2 regions of the Guptibacillus sedimenti genome follow, and region 2 is predicted to be linked to the other one. Evidence: predicted binding sites of a transcription regulator. Region 2 holds the regulator's gene; the other holds the start of a gene.
The links. Region 2 encodes LexA, which represses DNA repair genes until DNA is damaged. Its sites were predicted from a motif close to CGAACATATGTTCG; they were not measured.

Region 1 (5,819 bases), on a different contig from region 2:
CTCACCACGCAAATAAAGAGAAGCAGGTACTAAAAAACGATATTTAAGTATTTCAGAAGATTTCATTTTACGAAACAGCTTATCCATCATACGTTCACCTCGAGAAGTCGCTACGTAAGCCAGGTTGGAAACTTCTTCTTGAACAAGCTTAAACGGATTTGATTCATTCATCAGGGAAGCCTCCTTTATTAAAGTAATGAGGAGATTATGCGATAGGCAGCACGTCGTAAACTGCAGTCCCACTCGATGCTTAAATCTTGAAGTTGTTTAAAGTAGGGGTCTTCTAACTTCACGGGATAGGACAATTTTGAATTTGAAGGATAAGGAATCATGGGCTCTGGAAGAAATTCAGCTCTAGGCAACTCAACCTTCATTTTCTGACTAAGGAAGTTGGTGGGGTATTCACCTGCGTGTTGAGAAAGAGCTTTGATCGTTTTTCGCTGTTCAAGTGTTAGAGGTATCTTAATATCATGTTTCTTATCCTTCCTTACCTTACGACCTTCACTTTTAGTAATCGGCTTTTTCCGAACATTGCTCGTCTTAATGGGAACTGATCGTGTTGGCTTCTTTTTTTGAAACATTGGATTAAGTGAGTCCATCCGTCTCCCTCCCGTTTTAAAATAACTCCCTTTTCATGTAATATCCTAGAGTCATAAAGTTAAAAAATCATATAGTCATAGATATGAGAGAGGAGGAGAGGTTAGAACGTATAAAAAGGAGAGGGCCTGGCGATACTCCTGATAACGAATAATAAACTCACAGGGAGTGTGGGAGTAATGGCCAGAAAAAACAATGCAAAAAAACAAGGGATTTCAAAAAAGGACGCAAAAAAGCTAGTTTCACTATCTCGGAAAAACAGATCGATCTCCATGATTTCAGTAAAAGATGCTAGATGAGTAGGAAAAAATATAATCTTCGAACACAAAAACACTCAGGAAAAAATACCTGAGTGTTAGTGAAGCAAAATAAAAGCAGTTTGCTAAAGATTATTTTTTTCAAGCTAGTACTGAGTGAAATGAAATTTGTTTCACGAAGCATGTATTTATACAAAATCAAAATCCAATTCTAATCTTCACACTTTCCAGGATTTCTCTCACAGTAATTCCGAATACGCTCAATGTCATATTTATAGGTGTAAATCGCATCAGCATATTTAATAGCTCTGCTTTTAGGCTGATTGCAAAGTCTTATGCGATAACTCATAAAATTAACTACTTTTTGAGCAGGAATTTGAGTAAGAATTTTCTCCTTTAAGATGCTCCACCTTTCCTCATGTTTTAATTTAGTACTGTATCCATTTCGACTTAGAAAAGAGTCTTCATTAAAACCTTTTACTTCGCTAGAGTTAGTATAGCTATTGTTTATTTCATAATTTGGTACTTGAATAGGGGAAGTACTAATAGCTTCTTTTAAAAGACACTCTGCATACTTTGAATAAAAACCTATTTCCATCTCAAAACAATCGGCTCCAGCATTATTTCGGTGAAGAGGATCTACTTTTTCATTTAGTAGAAGCTTAACGAGTTCTATATGGGGATCGATTGCATCTGTAGAACCGAAAAACATGCAAGCAAACAACAACGAATGGTTACCATCATCACAGATAACGTGGGGATCAGCTCCGTTTTTAAGTAACAACCTAGCTGCAGTTAAAAAATCACTTTCAAAATTCAGCTCTATACTACAAATAGCATCCAATAAAGGAGTGAATCCATAATTGTTATGTGCATTTACATCAAGATTTCTTGAAAGAAGATAATGAATTAGCTTTACATCTATACAATTATGACAAGACAAATGCAACGCACTATCTCCGTCTTTATCCTTGTGGTAAAGGTCACATCCACACTTTTCTAGGTATAAGACCATATCTGTATCCTGATGCCGGCAAGCCTTTAAAATAGCATTCTGATTTATTCCATCGACAGCGTTAATATTAGCTCCACTTCGTATCAAAAAGTCAACGGTTAGCAGATCGCCTGACTCAACAGCTAATAGATATGCATGATCAAGCTCTACTTGATGAAAATCTTGCTCTTTAATGAGATGTTCAACCACATAGAGAAAACCTCTTGAACTCGAGATAAATAAAAATTTTTGTTGAAATGATTTCCCGTATTTATTATGTAGACCTTCCATTATAAAGTGATTCACGATATATTCACTCGATAGCCGAAACACATAATTAATAATCTTTTCCCCATTTGGCATATTAAGATGTGGATCAGCACCAAAAGACAAAGCTTGGATAATGCTAGCATCCATCTTTTTTTTCAAAGATAAAATCAGCTGTTGCTGCCATTCTTCTTTATTTTTCTTCATCTAATCTCTTCATAACACCATAACTTCTTTACATAACCTGCATTTAATACGAATCGATCGCAACGCATAGATATCCAATCTTTTTTCAAAAAGTAGTGCATCACAATGGGGGCAGCGCTTCTCAGTCCATTCATGCTCATTAGTCTTTGAAACTGTTACCTCAGTCTGTCTCATTAACATCCTCCTTACTAAATTTATGATTTACAGTATGAATATCGGAATATTATCTACAGTTTTACAGGAGGATGGAAATAGAAGTGTTATTTAACTTAAATCAAGAGTAGCTCAACTTCTGAACACTCAGAAGATCAGATACTCTATGTTTTTTGAATTATTATCTCAAACAGAGAAAAAAGAAGATCTTTAGACTAGTTCTCGCAATACATAATAACTACTTTTCTTAAGTTGATTAAACTCGTATAGGGATAAATATCGATGATGGGCAACCTTATTGCGAAGAGGATAGAGCATACCTAAATGATGAGACAATTGAGAAGTGAAATTGAATACTGGGTAACTTCGAAGATAATATACTTCATATTGGAAAAAAGTGAGCTCAAGAAAAGACTTAGGGGGAGAAGGCATATTGTATAATTTTGGGGCTTTCGTGAACCACTTAGTACCATAAGTAGCTTTCATTGCTTGTTCGATTGTTAATCGAACATAATTTTCAACCTCGTATAGCAGCATGTACGCTTGCATCATTCTATTCTTTTCGGATGAAGTCAGCAATTTTTCACCTCCTAGCTACTTTATAATTAGCTATTCAATGAAAAAGTCCTTCTCTTCAAAACTATTCCTTTCGTTTTAAATAATAAGTTAGTACTGCAACCAAAAGTAAGCCGGCATTTATCAATACATTTAAACAATCTAAAACCGAGGCGGTCATCTCCTCCAACTTTTATTTGGTTTGTTAGTCTAGCATGGTTCGGTTTAAAAGGAAAGGATCAAAAGAGTATATAACTTATAATTGATTTTTTTACCATTGATAACAGAACATACATTCGTATATGATAAAGGTAAGATAAGTAGAGGACGGGATAGCGATGAGTATAAAAGTGAATTGGACCTTTCAACCGGAAGTGCTTGCTGAGGTTTATACAGCAATGGAATTTGCTACGGAGGTAGGTATTACATATGAAATTGAAAATAAAATCTCCAGTATTCAAGGGGACATTCATTATTTGGATTGCTCTACTCATCATATTAGAGTCATTGACCGCAATTATTGTGTGCACTACATCCCACTAGCTAGTATTGTTTCCTTAAAGCTTATCAAGGATTAATACTGCTTCACTCTTAGTGTTAGTGATAAGGAAAAATAACCTAAAAGTGAACAACCCTCGTCAATAAAGGCGAGGGTTGTGCTTGAGAGAGATGAAATGGAAGCTTTATAGAGGAGTTCTATACGATTCTTCTAGAGTAAACCTTACTTTTTTTTCTAAAATGCAAATTAATAATTTTATATCGTAGTTTGTAATATCCGGCACATTAAGGACCGTTTCAAGAATAATTTCTATTTCTTCTCTTGTATACAGCTTCCTTACTTGCCCTTTAAGTGTTAGATATTCAATTAGATTATTTCTAAATTTATTAACCTCTTTTGTTGAAAGTTTTGGAGCATTTCTAAGGATTTTGAATAACGTTATCAACTCATTCTCTAAATCAGATTCTGCGACAACATGCTGAATTAACAGCCTTGAATCTTTCTGGTTTTCACATCCGTTTAATAAAAGAAAACGGGATGCGCAATCAATCCCAACCTTTAACTGGTTATTGTTATTTTCATTCATTATTAGGATGTTTTGCTCATAGTTTCTTGCACCACAAAGTTCACAATGATCAACGAACCCATCGTCTTCTTTTCTAATCGGTGTCACACATATCCATTCCCTTTTTGCTATGTCAAAGGTCGATCCAATGCTATTGATTAATAAGTTATGGACCATACGTCTTCTTGGTTTTGTGGCCTTTTCAACCTTGATGTTCATAATTTTTCTGTTCATTTCAATTCCTCCAGTAGTTTTTATTTGTTATATACCGTATTAGATTCAAACGAAAGTTTTGTACACGGTTATTTTCTAAATAAGGAGTAATATTTCTCCTTCATTTTTACCTATACACATCAAATAGTTATCTGCACAAAAAAACACAAACAATTAAAAATATTTGTGTTAGCAAAAAGTAAGTATTTAAAAGAAGTAACAATTACGGGATTAATTATTCTAGTTCCGGCGTTTATGCCCCTTTTAACAGCATTTGAAATCGATGCGATTCATCTTGGCGTAATCATTTGTATCAACTTAACAATTGGTTTGCTAACGCCTCCGGTAGGGACGGGCCAGTTCATCGTATCTTCTATAGCTGATGTACGAGTAAAAGCTCATGTTTCTCAGATCTGACATTCCTTCAAATAAAAGCCTCTTTCAAAGTTAGTTCCTGTGGTTTGTCTACCTCTCATATTCCTCTTATCTCATCTCCTCCTATTTAAAACGATATAAAAATAGGTGAAACAATAATTAATTTCAGAAATTTTAAAAAAGTGGTTGAAAACGATTTTATTCTATATTATTATTTTACATGTAAACGATTACTTGAGTTATATCAACAATTTTTAAGTTTCCATGTAAACGATTACTTGGAAACGATCGTCTTCAAACAATAAAGGCATAGGTGATAATAATGGCAAAACACACGATTAAAGATGTAGCATTGGAAGCTAATGTTTCTACGGCTACCGTTTCTCGAGTAATAAACAATAGAGGTTTTGTAAGCGATGACATCAAACAACGTGTTTTTCTAGCAGTAAAAAAATTAAACTATGAACCAAATGCCATTGCTAGGAGCTTAAAACAAGATAAGACAAATACGATTGGAGTGATAATACCTGATATTTCTAACCCTTATTACATGAAAATATCAAAGGGAATCGAGGATATCGTCCAAGAAAAAGGATACAACTTGATCTTTTGCAGCAGTAATGAAAGTTCAAAAAAAGAAGACAAGTTATTACAGCTGTTATTTGAACAAAGAGTAGACGCGATAGTATTAGCTACTGCAGGCGACACTCAAGATCGAGTGAGCAAGATCAATAAGGCTGGTGTCCCTATCATATTAGTAGACAGAACATTTGATATGGATGGCCTACGATTAGATTCGGTGACAGAAAATAATTTTCAAAGCACTTATGAATTGACTTCCTACCTTTTAGATCAAGGACATCGTTCCATTGGTCTTGTAAACGGCCTGTTGAATGTGAGTACTGGCAAAGAGCGTTATGAAGGATTCAAAGCAGCTCTAAAAGATCACGGAATTGAAGAAGATTCAAAGTATGTATACAACGGGTCCTTTACACAAGAGGGAGGGAGTATGGCGGTGGATTACTTTCTGAACTTTTCCAAGGTCCCGGAAGCAATTCTCTCGTTTAATAATATTATGACTTTCGGTGTACTCCTAGAATTAACCAAGAGAGGATACACTGTTCCAGATGATATTGT
Region 2 (5,819 bases):
TCAGCAGCCGCTTCTTTTCCGACATAGCGAACATGCCATGGCTCATATTGATATCCGGTAATATCCTCTTTCCCTTTTAAGTAACGAACAACGAAGCCATATTCATGCGCATGCTCCGCTACCCACTTACCTTCTGGTGTGTTACCAAACTCTTCAGTAAGAGAGCTTCCAAGGGAAGGTGTGCTAATATCCATCGTTAAGCCCGTCTGATGTTCACTCTGTCCCGCCTGCGCACTTACCTGGTTCGCTACTTCTTCTCCACGTTGCTCAGCATTATAAGCAAAAATAGCTTCCTGGCGCTCATAGGAGCGATAACCTGAAACAGCTTTTAACTCATAGCCATCTTCTTTTGCAGCTTTAAACATTTTTTCAAGGGCTCTGGCAGCTTCTTCTACCATCAAGCGCTTCGGATCACCTTCAGGGGCATATGTAGAGACGTCTGGTTCCACAAGATTTTTCGGAACAAAGTCAGAAGGTAGATTACGTTCTTTATTAGCCACGACATAAATGCTGTCTGGATTCGTGACCGTTAGATTTTCACCATTTTTCTCGACTGTTTCAGCCATCGTTGGATAGGCTGCTGCACCCTCTTTACCGTCATCTTTTTGATCCTGCTCTTTATTGCTCTCTTCATTGTCTTTCTGGCTATCGTTTTCTTGATGATCTTTCGTTTGATTTTCGTCGGATTTCCCAGAATTATTTGTGGAATCGTTATTCGTTTGTCCATCGTTCTCCACTTGATTCTGCGGCTCGTTAGACGTTTGCTCTTCATCTCCAGCCTGACATCCGGCTAAAAGCGCAAACGAAAGTCCAGTTGCTACTACTAACTTTTTCATTGTCATGTAAACACTTCCTGATTTTTTTATAGTCTAATCTATCATACCATCACACCAATTAGACCCGTCAACCAAAATTACTCCATACAAAAAGCACTCTGCTAACAGAGTGCCATTACGCTATTTATCGTTGTTCGTCATTTGACTATTCATAGCCTTCATCATCTGATTAATCTTCTTCTGAGAAGGTTTCTGCCCCATTTGCATCATCATTACACGAAGCATGTTTTCATTAATAGGGGGATTCTTCTTTAAATAGTCCATCATATATTTGCGGGCAATAAAAAAGCCAAGTGCTACTCCAGCAATCAACGCTAGCACGCCCACAAGCGTGTACATCCACCACATTCTAGATTTCCTCCTTATTCTTTCTCTTCCAATAGTGTACTACAACCCGTAATGATTATACAATAACGTCTACTAAAATAGTAGGAGTTTGTTCAAACTAGTTTCTGCTGTTTAATCGGGTTAAGCCATCCATATCGACCTGATTGGAAGTCAATCGCGAAGAAAGAAGGAGTTAATTTTCGAATCACCTCAAAAAAGACTGTTTCAACTTCAGTACCACCAGTCGCATAGACATTAACTTTCTCTTTTCTCACAAACAAAGAAGCATCGCTTTTTGATTGATTTATACTTAACCGGTGCCCTTCGTTTTTGTATTCGTACGTCCGGAACGCCCCTAGTTCGCTGACAAGATAAGTGTTTAGCTCCTCTTCTGCAATGGGCTCAGTAATAAAGGAAACCTGCTTATCGAGAAGGTCTTTCTCATCCACCTGGATCGCTCGCTTTCTTTCAAGGAAAAGGTGATACAAAAGATGTTCTTTGCCAGCATATTGAGCGGCGATGTGTTGTTTAACAAAATACATTTCATAATGCCTCATACCACTTCCCCCTTATCAGAGAACAAATCATATAAAAAATAGTATACTGCACCTTCTCTAAAAGGATTGTCTATACTTGGAGCATCACATCACTAGTTTTGTCGAATTTAAAAAGGACCTGTACTATAACATATATGTTATAGTACAGGTCCTTGACTGCTATGCCATACTCGGCAGGTCACAAAGAACGCCACCGTTGCTTTCATCATAATCTAGTTTCATTCGATCAACAAACCACTGATCATCCGGTCGAACAAAGTAAGTAACTCCTCCAATTTCTTGCTTATAATCATCATATGAAGGCCGGTCAGACATGACTCCAAGGGAAAAACCACCGCTGTCCCCACTTCCTGCATAACGTACAAACAATCTTAGACAATCACCATGACCAAGTTCCATTTCATTTTTGTAAAACTCAGCTGCAGAATCAGTTACAACAAACATCTTATCCGCCCTCTCCGTTTTTGTATTAGTACATCTTGTTATAGTACAGTATAACGAATATTTGAAAAATTGCAACCATAAAAATAGCCTAATTTTGCATTTAGCAAAATTAGGCTATTTTTTACTGAAGAAAGCCGCGATTTTTCTTGCTTTCTTTTAATTTTTGAGGCGTTACGTCTGTGCCTTCTTCATCCACAACTTTGATGGAGTGAAGCTGGTTACTAAAAGAAGAACGAAGGCTTGCCAGGTATTCCTGACGAAGATCTTTTTGTTCTTTTTTCTCAGCATCTGTTAAAGATGACTCTTTTGATTTACGAGATAGCTCGTTAATTCGTTGAATTTTATCTTGAGAAAGCATGTAAAAAAGCTCCTTTACTGCAACTTGTACGTTCTATGCTAACGCATCTTTTTACCATAGACAAGTTTAGTGCTTCTCACTCTGTTCGTCAACATATTCCTTATAGCGTCTATGTACCGTGGCTTTTGATGCATGGTGACCAAAACCTTTAAGCGTTGCTGCAATCTCATGGAACGTTAAGCCGCGATTACGAAGATTAACAATTTCCTCGATCGGAACTTCAACACGGTCTCTTCCACCGTGATTTTGATGACTTAAATTTCGCTGCGGTCGATAGCCTTCTTTAACCGCCTTATCCATACCGCGTTTGATTTTCAAGTTGTGAAGCTTTCGCTGAAATTCTTCGACAATACTTACAATTTCAAGCACCATTGAATCAGCTTCCGATAATTGAAGTTCTCCATTTTGATTTACCGTATAAATGGTTCCGCCGTATTTGTGAACGGCATGAAGAAGAGCAATTTTAGCGTTCCCTCGTCCAAGTCTTGTTTCGTCTTGAATGAGCAATGCTTCGACTTGCCCTTCTTTTAACAAATCCAGTACTTCGAGTATGCCATCTCGATCAATGTCATACCCGCTGTGTTTTTCTTCAATCATTCGGTGAACGGTAAAACCTGACTGTGATGCAAATCGTTGCAATTCTTCTTTTTGCCTTGCAAGAGACGACTCCTGCGCTTCTTTTTTTGTGCTTACTCGGCAATAAATAACGGCGTTCATTCTTTAATCTGTACCCCCAAGTGCGGTAGCGTTCGCTTCAACAGGGATGATGAGAGTATCTCCTGCTGTAATTCGATTAGCATCTATGCGATTAGCGTCTTCAACCCAGCTAACAAATTTCTGATCAGACAATTCATGTGCGGAACGATATTCATCAGCAATTTTTAATACCGTATCACCGTGCTCCAGTTGAATCGTTGTATACCGATCATACTCCTCAGCTGCAGCTGTTCGCAAAGATACGAACACAATAATTAACACAGCTACAAAAGATATAATGACAAGAAAATCAATTCCAGACAAGCCCCCAGCTTGCTTTCTCATCCCAATCACCCCATATACGAATATTTGTTCTGTTTTTAGTATAATCAGAACCCCTGTTCGTGTCAACTAGTAACTTCGAACTTATGTTTGTATGCGAACAAAAATTCTGGTATACTAGTAACAAATAGATAGATTGGAACGAGGTGCCAGAAATATGAAACTATCAAAGCGTCAGCAGGACATTCTGGACTTTATTAAAGTCGAAGTAAAACAAAAAGGTTATCCACCGTCTGTTAGAGAAATCGGCGAAGCCGTTGGACTTGCTTCAAGCTCAACTGTCCATGGCCACCTGGCAAGACTCGAGAAAAAAGGTTATATCAGAAGAGACCCAACCAAACCAAGAGCCATTGAAGTGTTGGGCCTTGATGAAGCGATCGACATCCCACGTCAGCACACGGTTAATGTTCCTGTCATTGGTAAAGTAACAGCTGGTCAACCGATCACAGCGATTGAAAATGTTGAAGAGTACTTCCCTCTTCCAGAGCAGTTCGCTCAGGATGAAGAGCATACATTCATTCTTGTCATCGAAGGGGATAGTATGATTGAAGCTGGTATTTATAACGGTGATATGGTTATCGTGAAGCAGCAACCAACTGCAAATAACGGAGACATCGTTGTTGCGATGACGGACGATGGCGAAGCAACGGTAAAACGTTTCTTTAAAGAAAGCAACTACTTCCGACTTCAGCCAGAAAACTCATCGATGGAACCAATCATTCTTGATTCTGTTTCGATTCTTGGTAAAGTGGTTGGTGTTTTCCGCTCGATCCACTAGAAGCGCAAATTGCGCTTCTTTTTTTTATTATCGATTACTACTTGAAGGTCACTCTTTTATCGTAACGAGACAATCCACATCTTCATAAGTTGTGATGATAAGAAGATGATGAGGTGATTGTAATGGTACAAAAAGAAGTTCAAGAACTTTTAAACACGCTGATTCAAATTGAACACATTTCAACCACGCTATATTTAGCGATGTCTGCTTACTTGGATCGAAAGAATTATACTGGAATGGCCAGTTGGTTAAGAATTCAATCTGATGAAGAACGAACGCATCTTCTTACTCTGATTAATTACTTAGCTGGTAAAGATGGCGTTGTTGAATTAGGTGCTCTCCCAGAACAATCGACGGACTTTGGAACGCCGCTCGAAACCTTCCAGCAAGTTTTAGAACACGAACAGTATGTTACGAATTCTTACCGTCAGGCTTATAACTACATCAAAAAAATTGATCCGCAAACGGCCGTCATCGTTCAGGATTTCCTACGTGAACAGATTGACGAAGAAGCACAGGCACTTACGATTGTCGAAAGGCTGAAATTAGCAGGAGATAACACGTCCGCACTCTTACTGATCGATCAAGAACTTGGTCAGAGGCAGCCAGGATAAGATTTCTACCTAAAACCTACAACAGACCTCAACCTTCATGGGTTAGAAGGTGAGGTCTGTTTATTTTTGTTATGTTATTTGTAATTCTGAATAAATTGGTGGTTTTCGATAATAAGCTCATAATAATTGAGGGTAAGCTCACTATGCGAATAAGATCCTTTTTATCCTCACCGTTGATTTTAACATATTATTCCACACCCAATTCCAACTACAAGTATAAAAGTTACGTATCTATTAAGTTTAAATCCCTTCTGTATTCATTAGTACAACTCTCCAGCCATCAGGATCTTCAATCGTTATCCCTTTCTCTTGCCAATACACATTTTCTGGTTCTACTTCCATGTGCCCCATTTGGTGAAGCCTTTCTGCTACGCTTTTCAGCTCTTCTCCATTTGGAATATAGAAAATGATCAAGTTATCAGCAGTAGGAGCAGGGCAAGGGCTACCTTCTTCATGTGACGTGAACTCTATTTGATAGCATAGGTGAGGTAAACCATATACCACGCCCGTATATCCTGCATGTCCAGTGAATTCAGCCACTCGCTGCAAGCCTAATCCATGTTCGTAAAACTGAATAATCTTATCAAATTGATCGGTCGGCCTAGCTATTCGAACTTGCACTGCGTTAAAATCTTGAAACTTCATCGTCGTTCCCTCCAATTACTATATATAAGCACGATACTTCCGAAAATCTAATTGTGACATACTTATATTTTAAGCTTTCATCAGCGTCATAGCGCTAGTAAAATGAATGAATTTCTCTACGACTTTAGGATGAAAGAAGAAAATAATTCATTAAAAAAAGCCGAAGCACCTTAAAGTGAACTTCAGCTTCTAATTAAAATAGGCACCCGTTAAACAATCTTC

Region 1: the regulator LexA is predicted to act here: its motif matches at 3,316-3,329, upstream of PQ578_RS19830 (YolD-like family protein).

What each region holds. Positions count from the first base shown of each region.
Region 1 is NZ_JAQQWV010000007.1:81,259-87,077, reverse strand. It holds gene PQ578_RS19855 (hypothetical protein) at 1-171, opposite strand, end outside; gene PQ578_RS19850 (hypothetical protein) at 189-599, opposite strand; gene PQ578_RS19845 (ankyrin repeat domain-containing protein) at 1,066-2,322, opposite strand; gene PQ578_RS19840 (hypothetical protein) at 2,332-2,496, opposite strand; gene PQ578_RS19835 (hypothetical protein) at 2,686-3,054, opposite strand; gene PQ578_RS19830 (YolD-like family protein) at 3,369-3,608, shown strand; gene PQ578_RS19825 (hypothetical protein) at 3,714-4,328, opposite strand; gene PQ578_RS19820 (TRAP transporter large permease subunit) at 4,494-4,724, shown strand; gene PQ578_RS19815 (LacI family DNA-binding transcriptional regulator) at 5,005-5,819, shown strand, end outside.
Region 2 is NZ_JAQQWV010000002.1:1,126,542-1,132,360, reverse strand. It holds gene PQ578_RS14190 (M15 family metallopeptidase) at 1-842, opposite strand, end outside; gene PQ578_RS14185 (YneF family protein) at 957-1,184, opposite strand; gene sirA (sporulation inhibitor of replication protein SirA) at 1,277-1,720, opposite strand; gene PQ578_RS14175 (HesB/YadR/YfhF family protein) at 1,880-2,164, opposite strand; gene PQ578_RS14170 (DUF896 domain-containing protein) at 2,286-2,522, opposite strand; gene PQ578_RS14165 (YneB family resolvase-like protein) at 2,589-3,239, opposite strand; gene yneA (cell division suppressor protein YneA) at 3,243-3,563, opposite strand; gene lexA (transcriptional repressor LexA) at 3,718-4,338, shown strand; gene PQ578_RS14150 (ferritin) at 4,461-4,952, shown strand; gene PQ578_RS14145 (VOC family protein) at 5,193-5,597, opposite strand; gene PQ578_RS14140 (dihydroorotate dehydrogenase) at 5,818-5,819, opposite strand, start outside.